2 linked regions of the Sporosarcina pasteurii genome follow. The protein of the gene in region 2 binds, or shares a complex with, the protein of the main gene of each other region. Links are inferred from orthologs where the notes say so. Each region holds a gene or a part of one and is shown on either strand. Other genes may lie near its edges.

Evidence for each region.
Region 1: the proteins of pcrA (region 2) and uvrB are in contact, whole or in part, in a crystal structure (PDB 7EGT), measured with the Thermus thermophilus proteins. The link is inferred for Sporosarcina pasteurii from one-to-one orthologs. Residues at the interface, in WP_096412145.1 of Thermus thermophilus: His654, Arg656, Phe657, Gln666, Asp668, Glu669, Lys680, Arg681, Leu682, Ser683, Lys685, Tyr686, Ala687; in WP_096411307.1 of Thermus thermophilus: Glu23, Leu25, Arg26, Asp27, Gly28, Glu29, Arg30, Phe31, Arg55, Glu326, Asp327, Phe328, Glu379, Ser382, Gln383, His398, Gly400, Arg401.

Annotation. Positions count from the first base shown.
Region 1 is NZ_CP160452.1:2,672,648-2,680,201, forward strand. What follows is about bases 2,125-5,007. They hold uvrB (excinuclease ABC subunit UvrB), read right to left. Parts: upstream 4,615-5,007; coding sequence 2,635-4,614; downstream 2,125-2,634. Other genes in these bases: uvrA (excinuclease ABC subunit UvrA), read right to left, coding at 2,125-2,626; AB1H92_RS12845 (IDEAL domain-containing protein), read right to left, coding at 4,755-4,991. Outside these bases: more of uvrA, read right to left, coding at 1-2,124; AB1H92_RS12850 (ABC transporter permease), read right to left, coding at 5,120-6,322; AB1H92_RS12855 (ABC transporter ATP-binding protein), read right to left, coding at 6,309-7,055; AB1H92_RS12860 (HIT family protein), read left to right, coding at 7,471-7,554. UniProt on the Escherichia coli protein: The UvrABC repair system catalyzes the recognition and processing of DNA lesions. A damage recognition complex composed of 2 UvrA and 2 UvrB subunits scans DNA for abnormalities.
Region 2 is NZ_CP160452.1:2,821,905-2,829,553, forward strand. The notes cover bases 4,533-7,510. They hold pcrA (DNA helicase PcrA), read right to left. Parts: upstream 7,150-7,510; coding sequence 4,915-7,149; downstream 4,533-4,914. Other genes in these bases: ligA (NAD-dependent DNA ligase LigA), read right to left, coding at 4,533-4,892; AB1H92_RS13635 (heptaprenylglyceryl phosphate synthase), read right to left, coding at 7,180-7,510. Outside these bases: Asp-tRNA(Asn)/Glu-tRNA(Gln) amidotransferase subunit GatA, read right to left, coding at 1-1,373; Asp-tRNA(Asn)/Glu-tRNA(Gln) amidotransferase subunit GatC, read right to left, coding at 1,396-1,686; AB1H92_RS13620 (CamS family sex pheromone protein), read right to left, coding at 1,753-2,883; more of ligA, read right to left, coding at 2,883-4,532; more of AB1H92_RS13635, read right to left, coding at 7,511-7,649. UniProt on the Escherichia coli protein: A helicase with DNA-dependent ATPase activity. Unwinds DNA duplexes with 3'-5' polarity. Translocates on single-stranded DNA with 3'-5' polarity. Initiates unwinding more efficiently from a nicked substrate than double-stranded DNA.

The sequences.
Region 1 (7,554 bases), 150 kb from region 2 along the record:
GTCGTTGGAGGACAATGAGTAGTTTCGCAATGTCATGTGCATGGAGTCCCGTCGTTGGTTCATCTAAAATGTAAATAGATTTACCGTTTGAACGTTTATGCAATTCAGACGCGAGTTTGACACGTTGCGCTTCACCGCCTGATAAAGTCGTCGCCGGCTGGCCAAGTTTAATATAACCGAGACCTACATCAACAATTGTTTGCAATTTCCGGCGGATTTTCGGGATGTTTTCAAAAAAGACGAGTGCATCTTCTACAGTCATCCCTAAGACATCTGCAATATTCTTTCCTTTATAACGTACTTCTAACGTTTCTCGATTATATCGTTTGCCGTGACAGATTTCGCATGGGACATACACGTCTGGCAAAAAGTGCATTTCAATTTTAATAATGCCATCCCCACGACAAGCTTCACATCTTCCACCTTTTACGTTAAAACTAAAGCGTCCCTTTTTATAGCCGCGTACTTTCGCTTCATTCGTCGCTGCAAAGACATCTCTTACATCATCAAACATACTCGTATAAGTCGCAGGATTTGACCTCGGTGTCCGTCCGATTGGGGATTGGTCAATTTCAATCACTTTTTCAAGTTCTTCTAATCCAGTAATCGATTTATGTTTCCCTGGCAACAGCTTTGCTCGATTTAGCTTTTGGGCTAACGTTTTGTAAAGCACTTCATTCACAAGCGTGCTTTTTCCTGAGCCCGAAACGCCAGTCACCGCAATAAACTGACCTAGTGGAATATCCACATTGACTTTTTTCAAGTTATTTTCTGATGCACCTTTAATTGTAATTTTCCGACCATCTGCTGGACGTCTTTCGAGTGGCAACGATATAAACTTCTTACCACTTAAATAATCACCGGTTAAAGAATCCGAATCATTCATCACATCATCAGGTGTACCTGCTGACACAACCGTTCCACCTGCAGCACCTGCTCCAGGCCCCATATCAATCAAGTAATCAGCTGCTAGCATCGTATCTTCATCATGTTCAACAACGATAAGCGTATTTCCGATATCTCGCATACTTTTTAAAGTAGAGATGAGTCGATCATTATCGCGTTGATGAAGCCCAATGGAAGGCTCATCTAAAATATAGAGGACACCTGTTAACCTAGAGCCAATCTGGGTCGCCAATCGAATTCGTTGGGCTTCTCCACCAGAAAGTGTTCCGGCAGCTCTCGATAAAGTTAAATAATCTAATCCTACATTAATCAGAAAGCCTAGGCGTTCTTCTATTTCTCTTAAAATTAATTCAGCAATTTGACGATCTTTATCAGATAGGTTCAAAGTTTTAAAAAAGTTATCTGCTTCCACAATCGAACGTTCTGTCACTTGCCCGATATGGACATCATTCACCTTTACCGCTAAAGACTCTGCTTTTAGACGGTACCCTTTACACGTTGGACATGGGCGCTGTGCCATATACTTTTCCATTTGGTCCCGGACATAATCCGAAGACGTGTCCCGGTAGCGACGTGCGATATTCGATAATACACCTTCAAAATAAATATCACTATCTCGCGTACCGCCAAATTCATTTGTATACTGAAAACGAATTTTTTCATTACCTGAACCGTGTAAAATTTTATTTAACTGATCGTTTGGAATTTCACTGATTGGGACATCCATCGCTATACCGTAATGGTTTGCGACTGTTTTCAGTAGTTCCGGATAATATTGTGAACTCGTCGGTTCCCACGGTGCAATCGCATGTTCTTCCAATGATAGAGAGTCGTCTGGGATGACGAGTAATGAATCCACTTCTAATTTTGTACCGAGGCCATCACATTCCCCACATGCACCGAATGGACTGTTAAATGAAAACATGCGTGGTTCTAATTCACCTATCGAAAAACCACACATTGGACAGGCATGATGCTCACTAAATAGCAACTCCTCACCATCAATCACATCGATGAGCACGGTGCCTTCTGCCAAGCGGAGTGCTGACTCTAAAGAATCACTTAAACGTCCGGCAATGTCTTCTTTTATTACAATCCTATCAATTACAACTTCAATCGTATGGGTTTTATTTTTATTCAACTCAATATTATCGTCTAAGTCGTACGTTTCGCCGTTGACACGAACACGAACATACCCTTCTTTTCGAATATCTTCAAAAAGTTTTGCATGCGTTCCTTTTCTCCCTTTCACAATAGGCGCAAGTACTTGAATTCGTGTTCGTTCCGGTAATTCCATTAAACGGTCAACCATCTGTTGAACCGTTTGGGAAGTAATTTCAATGCCGTGCTTCGGACAAACAGGCTTCCCGATTCGTGCATAGAGCAGACGTAAATAATCATAAATCTCCGTTACCGTACCAACCGTTGAACGAGGATTTCGACTCGTTGTTTTCTGGTCGATTGAAATCGCTGGTGATAACCCTTCAATAACATCGACATCCGGCTTATCCATCTGGCCTAAAAACTGACGTGCATAAGCGGAAAGAGACTCAACGTATCGCCGTTGTCCTTCTGCGTAAATGGTATCAAATGCTAGGGATGATTTTCCCGACCCCGATAAACCCGTCACAACGACGAGTTCATCACGAGGAATATTGACGTCTATATTTTTTAAATTATGCGCCCTTGCTCCTTGTATAACAATCTCCTTGTTTTTCATAATTAATTCTACCTTTCTGCCTTTAACTCTAAAATGGCATCCCTTAACTGAGCAGCTAGTTCGAATTGCAAATCTTTCGCGGCTTCTTTCATTTCTTTCTCAAGAACCGTTAACATAGACTCTTTCTCTTCTTTCGTTAGTTTCTTACCATGTGTAATTTTATCAAGATACGTTTCTCGTTCTTCCGCAACTTCTGTAGCACGGATTACTTCATGAATTTCTTTCTTGATTGTTTTCGGTGTAATGTCATGCTCTTTATTATAAGCCTCTTGAATTTCACGACGTCTTTCCGTTTCACTAATAGCTTTAGTCATCGAATCTGTCATGCGGTCTGCATACATAATGACATGCCCTTCTGAATTTCTAGCTGCTCTTCCAATTGTTTGAATTAATGAACGTTCAGAACGTAAAAAACCTTCTTTGTCAGCATCAAGAATCGCAACAAGTGACACTTCTGGAATATCAATACCCTCTCTGAGCAAATTAATGCCAACGAGAACATCATACGTACCAAGTCTTAACTCTCTAATTATTTCTATTCTTTCTAACGTTTTTATTTCCGAATGAAGATATTGTACTTTAATCCCGATTTCTTTTAAATAATCAGTTAAATCCTCAGACATTTTCTTCGTTAATGTCGTAATGAGTACGCGTTCATTTCTTTCAATTCGCAAATTAATTTCATGCAGCATATCATCAATTTGTCCTTCTATTGGTCGAACATCTATTGTCGGATCCAATAAACCTGTTGGACGAATAATTTGTTCAATCATTTTCGGTGTGTGTTCTATTTCATAAGGTCCTGGCGTGGCAGACACATAAATCGCTTCACGAATTCGTTCCTCAAATTCCTCAAAACGAAGCGGGCGGTTATCTAGTGCTGACGGCAGACGAAAACCGTGATCGACTAAAACTTGTTTTCTCGCCTGGTCTCCATTAAACATCCCACGCACTTGCGGTAAGGTGACGTGACTTTCATCGACAACTAACAGGAAGTCATCCGGGAAATAGTCAAGTAACGTATACGGTGAGGCACCTGGAGGGCGAAGCGTTAAATGTCTTGAATAGTTTTCAATCCCCGAGCAAAAGCCCATTTCTTTCATCATTTCTAAATCGTAGCGTGTACGTTGCTCTAATCGTTGTGCTTCGAGTAACTTATTTTCACGCTTCAATTTAGCTAATTGTTCTTCCAATTCCACTTCAATATTTTCAATCGCTTGTAACATTTTCTCTTCACCTGTGACGAAGTGGGAAGCCGGGAATACAGCGACATGTTCTCTGTCACCGATAACCTCTCCTGTTAATGCATCAACTTCACGAATGCGGTCAATCTCATCGCCAAAAAACTCAATCCGCATACAACGTTCATCTCTTGATGCAGGAAACAATTCAACGACATCGCCGCGAACGCGAAATGTACCGCGAGTAAAATTCAAATCATTGCGCGAGTATTGAATACCCACAAATTTCCGTAGCAATTCATCTCGGCCGATTTCCATTCCTTTCCGAATCGATACGACCATATCTCGATACTCTTTTGGTGAACCTAGCCCATATATGCATGATACGGAAGCGACGATAAGCACATCATTTCTTTCGAATAAAGCTGAAGTTGCTGAGTGTCGCAACTTATCAATTTCATCGTTCACACTCGCGTCTTTTTCAATATACGTATCTGTATGCGCAACATAAGCTTCTGGTTGAAAATAATCATAATAACTAACGAAGTATTCTACAGCGTTATCCGGGAAAAACTCTTTAAATTCACTATACAGTTGGCCTGCCAATGTTTTGTTGTGGGCCATCACTAACGTCGGTTTATTAATTTCTTTCACAACATTGGAGACCGTAAATGTTTTTCCTGTACCGGTCGCTCCAAGTAACGTTTGATGTCTTTCTCCTCGATTAACCCCTTCAATCAGTTGTTGAATCGCCTCTGGTTGATCTCCGGCTGGGGCATATGGAGCTTGCAAATTAAATGTTTCCACTCGGCGGTCCCTCCAAATTCTAGTTAGTTTTAGTTTATCATATTCCCCTTATAAACACGAGCAAAAAGAGAACGTACGTTTTGAGGTGGATTACTACACGAAAAAACGCTGCTATTCCCCTTTTAGCAGCGTTTTTTCTTTTATTTTACTTCTCTAAAGTCGAATAACTTCCCAGCATACAAATGGAATTTCTGCTCATCTCGAGTATCAAGTGCTTCATCAATAACTTTTTCTATTCTTCTTCTAGTTTGTTCACGGTGAAGACGATTCAAAAACATGTCCATGTAAATTTCGTTCAACAGTTTTTCAGCGTAGACTGATGACCTTCTTCTACCTACGACTTTCATGAATTCGGCATTTGAATATTTTCTCTCCATTCAACTCACCCCTGATGCCTTTTTATTATTATATATAAAAACGCTTTCAAGTTGCAAGTTTTTTTAGAATGTTCCATTTAATTGAGTTGGTTTTCCTGATAACCTAGTTAGATAGGCCAAGAAAATACTTATTCCTTTTCTTTTGCCGAGCGAATCGTTAACTCTGACACAATGATAACGATTAAAAATAGCACAACAACCGTCACAGACCATCCTAAGGCGAATAGGCTAACAATCGCTACAAACAGCGCTTGAATCCATTGAACACCGCGAACCGTTTTTTGAATCGCGCTCCCTCTAGCTGTTGGCGGTTCTGGAAATAACATGTCCATACGAAAGTCATCACCCGAACGCAATGCATAAATGAGTTGTATCGAGGAAGCAAATGCTAGTGCTCCGACGAAAACCATGATGGCAATTGGAATCGAAATAAAATACGCCCCGAACATTGAAATCCCCGTTAATCGAACCCAAAGCCAAAATGAGTCATCCGTACGGAGAAATGTTCGGCGAACGAGAAATTGTTGCGACTTCGTTCGGCCAAATGTCGGCGGTTGCATCGTAAAACCGAGCCATCTTCTCCGACTAATCGCTCCTTTTAAGTGAGGTACATCCGTAAAATAATTGGCAAATCGATAAAAGCGCATCATGCGATTTTGCTCTAATGTGATGAAGTGTTCATACGGAAATGGTTTTTGCATTTTTTGCTTATGCCAATATGCCAAATAAATCCCCATCACGACTGCCGGAATTAAAATCAAATACAAATTAGGGCTTAACCATAAATAAATAAAAACGGTAGCAATGACAAACCGAACAAGCCTGTCGGTCCATACACCCGCTCCTGCTCGGGCATAGTGCACTGAAAACTCTGTTTCAACAAAAAGCCATTTCAACACGATGATGAATACAGCCAACCACAGAAGAACAGCCCCTGTTGCAGTCTCCGTTGCAGAAAGCAATGGCAACGCGACGATGTACAATACTAACGGCAATGGGATTTGAGAAAATGTTGACCATTTCAGTGCTTTCCCCAAATAGTGAGGAAGCTGCGTTTCTAACGGTAAGAAAAATACGATATCAGCAGGTTTTAACAACGTGACTGGCGGTGAATAAACGAGCGCTCCGCTAATGACGAGGGCCGTTAAAATGGCGGCTGGAAAATCGACTGAGACTTCTTTTAACCATTCACTATATGCATACCCTCCCGCACCAATCGTAAAAACAAGCACAATGGCTAAATGCCCTGTAAAAATATATTGCATGTACCTTTGGAGTTCACGCATATAGTCAAAAAATCTTGCACTCCACATTTCACTAAAGTTGTTCATTGACATCGTCCTCAGTCATTGCAATATATAAATCATCTAGTGACGCTTTAGGCTTCCCAAACGCCGCCCGTAACTCGTCCATCGTTCCTTGTGCACGCACCCTTCCTTCATGCAATAAAATAATTCTGTCACAATATTTTTCTGCAGTGGATAAAATATGCGTAGACATGAGCACAGAAGCCCCTTCTTTTTTACGCGTGGACATCTGTTCCAAGAGCGATTTAATTCCAATCGGATCTAACCCTACAAACGGTTCATCGATAATATAGAGCGATGGATTCACTAGAAACGCACACATAATCATTACCTTTTGGCGCATTCCTTTAGAAAAATGAGCTGGAAACCAACGTAACCTTTTTTCCATCATAAATTCTTTTAATAAGGCTTCAGACCGTGCTTCAAATGATTCTTTATCAAGTCCATACGCCATTGCAGTCAGTTCAAGATGTTCTTGAAGTGTTAACTCTTCATATAGTATTGGCGTTTCAGGAATGTATGAAAATGATTGTCGATACTTTTCCGGGTCTTCATTAAATGTTACGCCATTCACTTGAATCTCACCGCTATGCGGATTCATCAACCCAATAATATGTTTAATCGTTGTACTTTTTCCGGCTCCATTCAAACCGATCAGTCCTACAAGTTCTCCTTCGTTAATTTCAAATGATAAATCATGTAATACTGGCTTTCGTGTATAGCCACCTGTTACATTGTCTAATTTCACAATTGGCATGTCCAAATCCTCCATTCTTCTTTATATCCTACCAAAAATAATAAAAGATTACTTTCTTTAGACCATCGAACCAATTCCATAATTAACCTTACTACACTAAATTCCTAACGGCTCCAATCAACGGGCAACTCTACATTAATGACAAACAGTAAAGCAAGAAAGTATCATTCCGTTTTGTTAAATAAAGTAAGTTAGTCAATTTCATAATCCAATCTTTTCGCTGCGCCGATACAATATATAGTTTGGGCAATTATAAAATTGCCTCTGTTGAGTTAAACCGTCCTCAACTATATATTGTATCAACTTAGCGGTTTAGGAAATTATGAAATTGACTCAAGTAATTATGAATTGGATTACATCACCATTTTTAGAAAATATGCTACAATTAGCTAAATGATGAAAGGAAGTGTCTTAAATGACGAGTTGTATTTTTTGTCAAATCATTGAAGGGGCTGTGCCGAGCGCGAAAATTTATGAAGATGAGCATGTTTATGCATTT
Region 2 (7,649 bases):
AAATGGTTTCCGATAATTTGCAACCCAAGTGGTAGTTCATTTGAGAATCCACACGGTACTGAAATCGCCGGTACGCCTGCAAGGTTAATTGGCGTCGTTAGAATATCGCTCATGAATTTCGTTACGATATCCACAGAGTCCTCACCAATTTTCATTGCTTTCGTAGGTGCAGCAGGGCTAATTAAGACATCATATTTTGCAAAAGCATCCGAAAAGTCTTGTGCAACGAGTGCTCTTGCGCGTTGTGCTTTTTTATAAATATCATCGTAGTGTCCCGCACCTAATGTGTACGTACCAAGTAGAATACGACGTTTTACGTCATGACCAAATGCTTCGGCACGTGATTTTCTATAAATCTCATCCAAGTTTTTAGCGTTTTCGGAACGATATCCATAATGAACACCATCATAACGCGCTAAGCCTGAAGATGCTTCAGCAGAGGTAACGAAATAATAAGCAGGCAATGCATACGTTGAATGTGGAAGAGATACTTCTTCAACAATTGCGCCAAGTGATTCCAACACTTTTAATGCTTCAAGTGTTGCTGCTTTCGCCTCTTCACTCACACCTTCGCCTAAATATTCAGTAGGCACACCAATTTTCAAGCCTTTTATGTCACCAGTTAAAGCTTCTTTATAATTAGGTACTTCAATTGGTGAAGACGAAGAATCTTTCGCATCTAAACCTGCAATCGCTTGTAATAAAAGCGCATTATCTTCAACTGTACGTGTCATTGGACCAATTTGGTCAAACGATGAAGCTAGTGCAATGAGTCCAGAACGGGATACGCGTCCGTATGTTGGTTTCATACCTACAATGCCACAAAATGCAGCAGGTTGACGGATAGAACCACCTGTATCTGTCCCAAGTGCAAATGGAATTTCTCCTGCCGCTACTGCTGCTGCAGAACCGCCTGAAGAACCTCCTGGGACATGGTCAAGATTCCAAGGATTGCGTGTTATTTTAAATGCCGACGTTTCTGTTGTCGAACCCATCGCAAACTCATCTAAGTTTAATTTACCAACTGAAACCATTCCTGCTTTGTTCAATCTTTCAACTACTGTCGCATCATAAACAGGCACGAAATCTTCTAGCATACGACTTGCAGCTGTTGTCGTGATTCCTTTTGTTACAATGTTATCTTTCACCCCAAGTGGTAGCCCAAAAAGAGGTCCGCGGTTCTCAACAGGTTCGTTGTCTAATTGTGCTGCTTGTTCGAGCGCTTGCTCTTTATTTAACGAAATGAATGCTTGCACATCTTCGTCTGTTTTCTCAACACGTTCATATGTTGCTTCAGTTAATTCTTTAACCGAAACTTCTTTATTATGTAGCAGATCCTGAAGTTCCGCTGTTGTTTTATTTAATAATGTCATCTTTTTTCCTCCTTGTGCATCATTATGAAAGGATTGTCGGTACTTTAATTTCTCCGTCTTTATGTTCCTTAACGCCCGCTAACATTTCTTCACGCGCTAACACATCTTGTACAACATCCTCACGCATTACGTTCTTTTGTTGAAGCACATGTGTCATCGGCTCAACGTGATCTGTATTCAGTTCATTCAACTTATCAGCATAGTTAATAAATGTTGATAACTCCTCTGCGTACATATCCGCTTCTTCATCCGTTAGTTCAAGCATTGCACGATCGGCAACTGCTAACACTTCTTCTCTTGTTAATTTTGACATGGTGACTCCTCCTTATCAATTACTCGCATCCTTAATCATAGCACTCGGGAAAAGTGATGGAAAGAATTAATAGCCATAAATATGGACATATGGCTCTTCCTCGCCACTTTCCTTCACAATGAGCGCTTCAGGTCCATTAATTGATGTTACACTTACTTCAATATGCACATCCGGTAAATACTTCGGAATTTGACTCGTTAAATATTGAACAAAACCAATAATTTCACTCGTTCCATAAAATTGAATTGGAACTTCAATTTCCAATGAACGCAATGAGCCATTTGCATAATGCCCCCGTCCAATGACATTTACAAAACTTGGGAAGTAATCATCAATCGCCTGTTTGAAATTACGAAATGCAGTATTTACATCTCTGTGCTTCTCATCATTAGTCGATGATGGAAATATGACATGCTTTTCATCGACTTTTTTCCATCCCGAAGGCCCTTTTCCGCCTTCCGCAACGACAGTCGCAAAATAGTGGCCAGGAGTAATTGAGTTATTGCTTTCTTGTTTAAATAAACCGACAACAATTGGAATATCTTCTAACCCTTCAATCGAACGTAGACGTTTCACAATTTCCTCGCCCATCAACATACCTTGTTCTTCAAGCACACTGTCTGAAATAGCCGTCTCTTTTCCAGCTCTTGCATAATAAATGGAGTTCATGGCCAATCCGATAGATATACCATCTAAGCGGACTTTGTTTTCTTTCGTCATGACAAGATAGTTTTGCTCTACAATATGCGCTAAATAAATGGGCGCTTTGTCTGCAATTTCATCATCTTTCATTTTAGCTGTAACCGCCGGGTTAAGTCCTTCTGGATTATCTTCAGATTTTCTACGAATCCAAGACATGGCCATTTCTTGCGTTATATATTGTCCTTCTTGAAAGAAGTGATCGTCTGGCGAAAATCGTTGTGTAGAGAGACGTAAAAGTCCCTCTTCCACTTCTCTCATATCATATTTTGTATGAATATTGTTAACTATAAGCCCCCGACTTGCACTTTTCTTGAATGGGAGAAGCGTTCGGTAATATTCACCTTTTAGCTGAACATCAGGAATAATAACTGTTTCTTCAGCCGCTTCCTCAGTATCCTGTACCACTTCATCGTCACTTTTATCGATTCCAGGGACACAGCCGGAAATCATTAACACTGCAACGAGTCCTAGTATCGTTAATAATCTTCTCATCATTAAATTTCCCCTAACGCTTCTATGAGTTGCGCTTCATCCCAAACGGTAATTTCTAGCTCTTGTGCACGGACAAGTTTAGATCCCGCTGCTTCCCCAGCGACAACGATGTCTGTATTTTTACTAACACTTCCTGTTACTTTCCCGCCAAGTGCTTCAATTTGCTTTTTCGCTTCTCCGCGTGTCATTTCATAGAGTTTACCTGTTAAAACGATTGTTTTGCCAACAAATGGCCCTTCGCTTGGGACATCTTCTTGCGTCAATCCTTTATACCTTAAGTTTAAGCCTGTGCTTTCTAATTTTTGGATGACCGAAAGTACATCTTCGTTATTAAAATAAGTCGTCACAGATTCTGCTACTTTGTCGCCAATTTCATGAATCGAAACAAGTTTTTCTTCGTCAGCTTGCATCAGTGCTTCAAGTGTGCCAAATTCTTCAGCTAAAATCGTAGCGGCATTCACCCCAACATGACGAATCCCTAAACCAAATAACAGTTTTTCTAATGAATTTTCTTTCGATTGTTCAATTGCCGTTAATAAATTAGAGACAGATTTTTCGCCCATACGCTCTAGCTCAATTAATTGCTCTCGGGTTAAAGCATATAAATCGGCTACATCATAGACAAGCTCCGCGCGGTACAATTGCTCAACAATGCGCTCGCCAATCCCTTCAATATTCATCGCGTTCCGTGAAACGAAGTGGATGATTGCTTCTTTCATCTGCGCAGGACATTGTGGATTCACACAGCGTAATGCGACTTCTTCATCTAAGCGAACAAGTTCAGAGTCGCATTCCGGACAATTTTCGGGCATTGCAAATGGCATTTCATCGCCAGTTCGACTTTCGATTATCGGTGCAACGACTTCTGGAATAATGTCTCCAGCTTTTCGAATAATGACCGTGTCGCCAATCCGAATATCTTTTTCTTTAATTAAGTCCTCGTTGTGTAAGGAAGCCCGTCCAACTGTTGTCCCATCAACGAGGACTGGTTCAAGAATTGCGGTCGGTGTGACGACACCTGTTCTACCTACACTTAATTCGACATCTGTTAGCTTTGTCATCACTTCTTCAGCCGGGAACTTATAAGCGATTGCCCATCTCGGATTACGTGCTGTAAATCCAAGTTGTTCCTGGTCTTCAAATGAATCAACTTTGACAACGATGCCATCAATTTCATAATCCAAAGAGGTCCTTTTTTCAGTCCATTCTTCGATGTATGAAATGACTTCATCGATATTGGCACATCGACGTCTTTCTTTATTCGTTTGGAAGCCCAATGTATGTGTGTAATCTAATGCATCAGAATGGCTATCGACGCCATATTCGCTGCCATCTCCGCCTATTCCGTAAACAAAAATGGCTAAGTTTCTACTCGCCGCAATCTTCGGATCTAGTTGACGAAGTGATCCTGCCGCCGCATTTCGAGGGTTAGCAAATCGTTCTTCTCCCGCCTCGTCACGTGCTTCGTTGAGTTTGACGAAAGAACCTTTTGGCATATAAGCTTCTCCCCGTACTTCAAGAGATACGGGTTCTTGGAGACGCAGCGGAACGGTACGAATTGTTTTCAAGTTTTCCGTAATATCTTCGCCGACCGTCCCATCACCACGGGTTGCGCCTTGTACAAATCGCCCATCTACATATCTAAGCGAAATGGCTAAGCCATCGATTTTTAATTCGCAAATATAGGAAACGTTTGGCGATGTTGCTTCTTGGACGCGTCTGTCGAAATCACGTAAGTCTTGCTCATTAAAGGCATTCGCTAAACTTAGCATCGGATTTTCGTGCGTGACTTTACCGAAACCTGAAAGTATCTCGCCACCAACGCGTGCTGTTGGTGAATCTGGAAACCGTAAATCTGGATGCTCTGTTTCGATTGCCAGTAGTTCTTGAAACAACTCATCATAAGCTGCATCGGAAACGAGTGGTTTATCGAGCGTATAATAAGCATGAGCGTACTTATGGAGGAGACGATTTAACTCTTCCACTCGCTTTTCAAGTTCAATTCTATCCATTCATCTGTTCCTCCTAAATCTTTCACACCTTTTCAATTGGAGCAAATTTTGCTAATAAACGTTTAATACCAATTGGGTCTGGAAATGCGATATCGAGCTCTATCTCTTCTCCCGATCCCGTTATACTGACAACCATTCCCGTGCCCCATTTTTTATGGTTCGCTTTATCGCCAACGCGCCAGCCCATCTTCTCGCCACCACTTGCTTGATAGGCAGGTCTTTTCACAGCCGAACGTCTAGCAGGCGCTTTTGAACGGCTTTGTATTCCGCCGCCGAATGAAACAGCATGATCGTCAGATAGGTTTTCAATAACCTCTTCAGAAATCTCCCCGATAAATCTAGATGGTTGATTATAGCTTGAACGCCCGTAAAGCATTCTATAACGCGCCGACGTTAGATAAAGCTTTTGTTCGGCACGCGTAATGCCTACATACGCAAGTCTTCTTTCTTCTTCCATTTCTTCATGGTCATCCATCGAACGAGAGTGCGGGAAAACATTTTCTTCCATACCAATAATGAACACGACTGGATATTCAAGTCCTTTAGCACCGTGCATTGTCATTAAGACAACTTTTTCAGCTTCTTTATTTTCTTCATTATCAAGCGAATCGATGTCTGCGATTAAGGCTAAGTCAGTTAAAAAGGCTACGAGTGATTTATCTTCATCTTCAGAACGCTTTTCAAATGCTTGCGTAACAGAAAGGAATTCTTCAATATTTTCTAATCTGCTTTCCGCTTCAATCGTTTTCTCCCTCTTTAACATCGCACGGTAGCCCGTTTTATCGAGCACTTCTTCGACAAGCTCAGATACCGGTAAATATTCCTGCATCTTCGTGAATCCTTCAATCATCTCACGGAACTTCGCCACTTCATTCGCAGCACGTCCTGTTAGCCCCATAAAATCGGACTCTTGTAATGCATCAAAAATCGAACGGTCATGCTCAATTGCAAATCTGGCCATTCGTTCAAAGGAAGTTGCACCAATGCCGCGTTTTGGCTCATTAATAATTCGACTAAGCGCTAAGTCATCTTCGTTATTGGCAATTAAACGTAAATAAGCGAGTAAATCTTTAATTTCTTTTCGATCATAGAATTTCGTACCGCCAACGATTGTATAATCGATATTCGATTTAACCAGAAATTCTTCTATGACACGTGATTGAGCATTCGTTCGATATAAAACAGCAAATTGGTCGAGTGACAAGCCTTCTTCTTTTTGAAGTTCAAGAATTTTTCCAACAACAAACTGTGCCTCGGCTTTTTCGTCGCTTGCTTTATAGACGTAAATCGGGTCTCCTTCTGCGTTATCAGTTCGTAGTTGTTTATCGTAACGTGAACGGTTATTGAGAATTACGTCGTTCGCCGCTTGCAAGACGCGTTTCGTGGAACGATAGTTTTGCTCAAGTAGGATTACTTCCGCATCTTTATAATCTTTTTCAAATGACAAGATATTCCCAATGTCCGCTCCACGCCATCTATAAATCGATTGGTCGGAGTCGCCAACAACACATAGGTTTTTAAATTTAGCAGCTAGTTGATTTACTAATTGGTACTGCGCGTTGTTTGTATCCTGATACTCGTCCACATGAATATATTGAAATTTGTTTTGATAAAAGCTAAGTACTTCTGGTACTTTGTCAAAAAGTTCAAGTGTTTTCATGATGAGATCATCGAAATCGAGTGATTGGTTTTGACGCAATTTTTTCGCATAACCTTCATATACGTCCGCAATTTTCGTTTCATATGGGTTAAATTTATTAATTTGCGCCCGGTACGTATTTTCATCAATACACTCATTTTTCGCGTCACTAATCGCGTTTAACATCGTGCGCGGCTCGTATTGCTTTGGATCTAAGTTTAGTTCTTTTAAAACATTTTTAATTGCGGTGAGCTGGTCCGCTGTATCAAGGATGGAAAAGGATTTCGAATACCCGATTTGATCGATATTTCTGCGTAAAATTCGCACACACATCGAGTGAAATGTTGATACCCACATGCGCTCTCCCGTGCCTGGCCCAAGCAATCCGTCAATTCTTTCACGCATTTCACGCGCTGCTTTATTCGTAAAAGTAATGGCCAAAATATTGGATGGATACACATTTTTTTCAACGATTAAATAAGCAATTCTATGCGTTAATACGCGCGTCTTCCCTGAACCAGCACCCGCCATAATTAGAAGTGGTCCTTCTGTTGCTTTTACAGCACGCGCTTGTTCAGGGTTCATCCCGTTCAATAAGTTTTCTGCTATTGATTTCATTCAAAACCGCCCTTTCGGAACATTTGTTCTTTATTGTACATCTAAGTGCTCTGAACGGACAACTGATTTTACAGCTTTCACGGTTGATAAAGCTACTTTTAAATCTTCATAAATAATATTGCCAACGATGACGGTATCTGCAAGTTCTGCCATCTCTTTAGCATCTTGGGTATTTTTAATGCCGCCACCATAAAACAGTTTCGTTTGGTCTAGCATATCGGCCGCGGCACGGACCATGTCCACATCACCATATGTACCGCTATACTCCATATAAAAGACGGGTAGCTTAAAAAGATGTTCCGCCATTTGGGCATAAGCAACTAAATCCTCTTCGTCCGTAATCGGCTTCGCTTTCGTCACTTTCGCCGCCTTACAGTCCGGGTTTAAAATACAATAACCTTCTACTATAATTTCTTCCCAGTTCATCATATGCCCATACTCTTTAAGCGCTGCATGATGAAGACCATTTATCCACTTTGTTTCTGTAGCGTTTAATACTG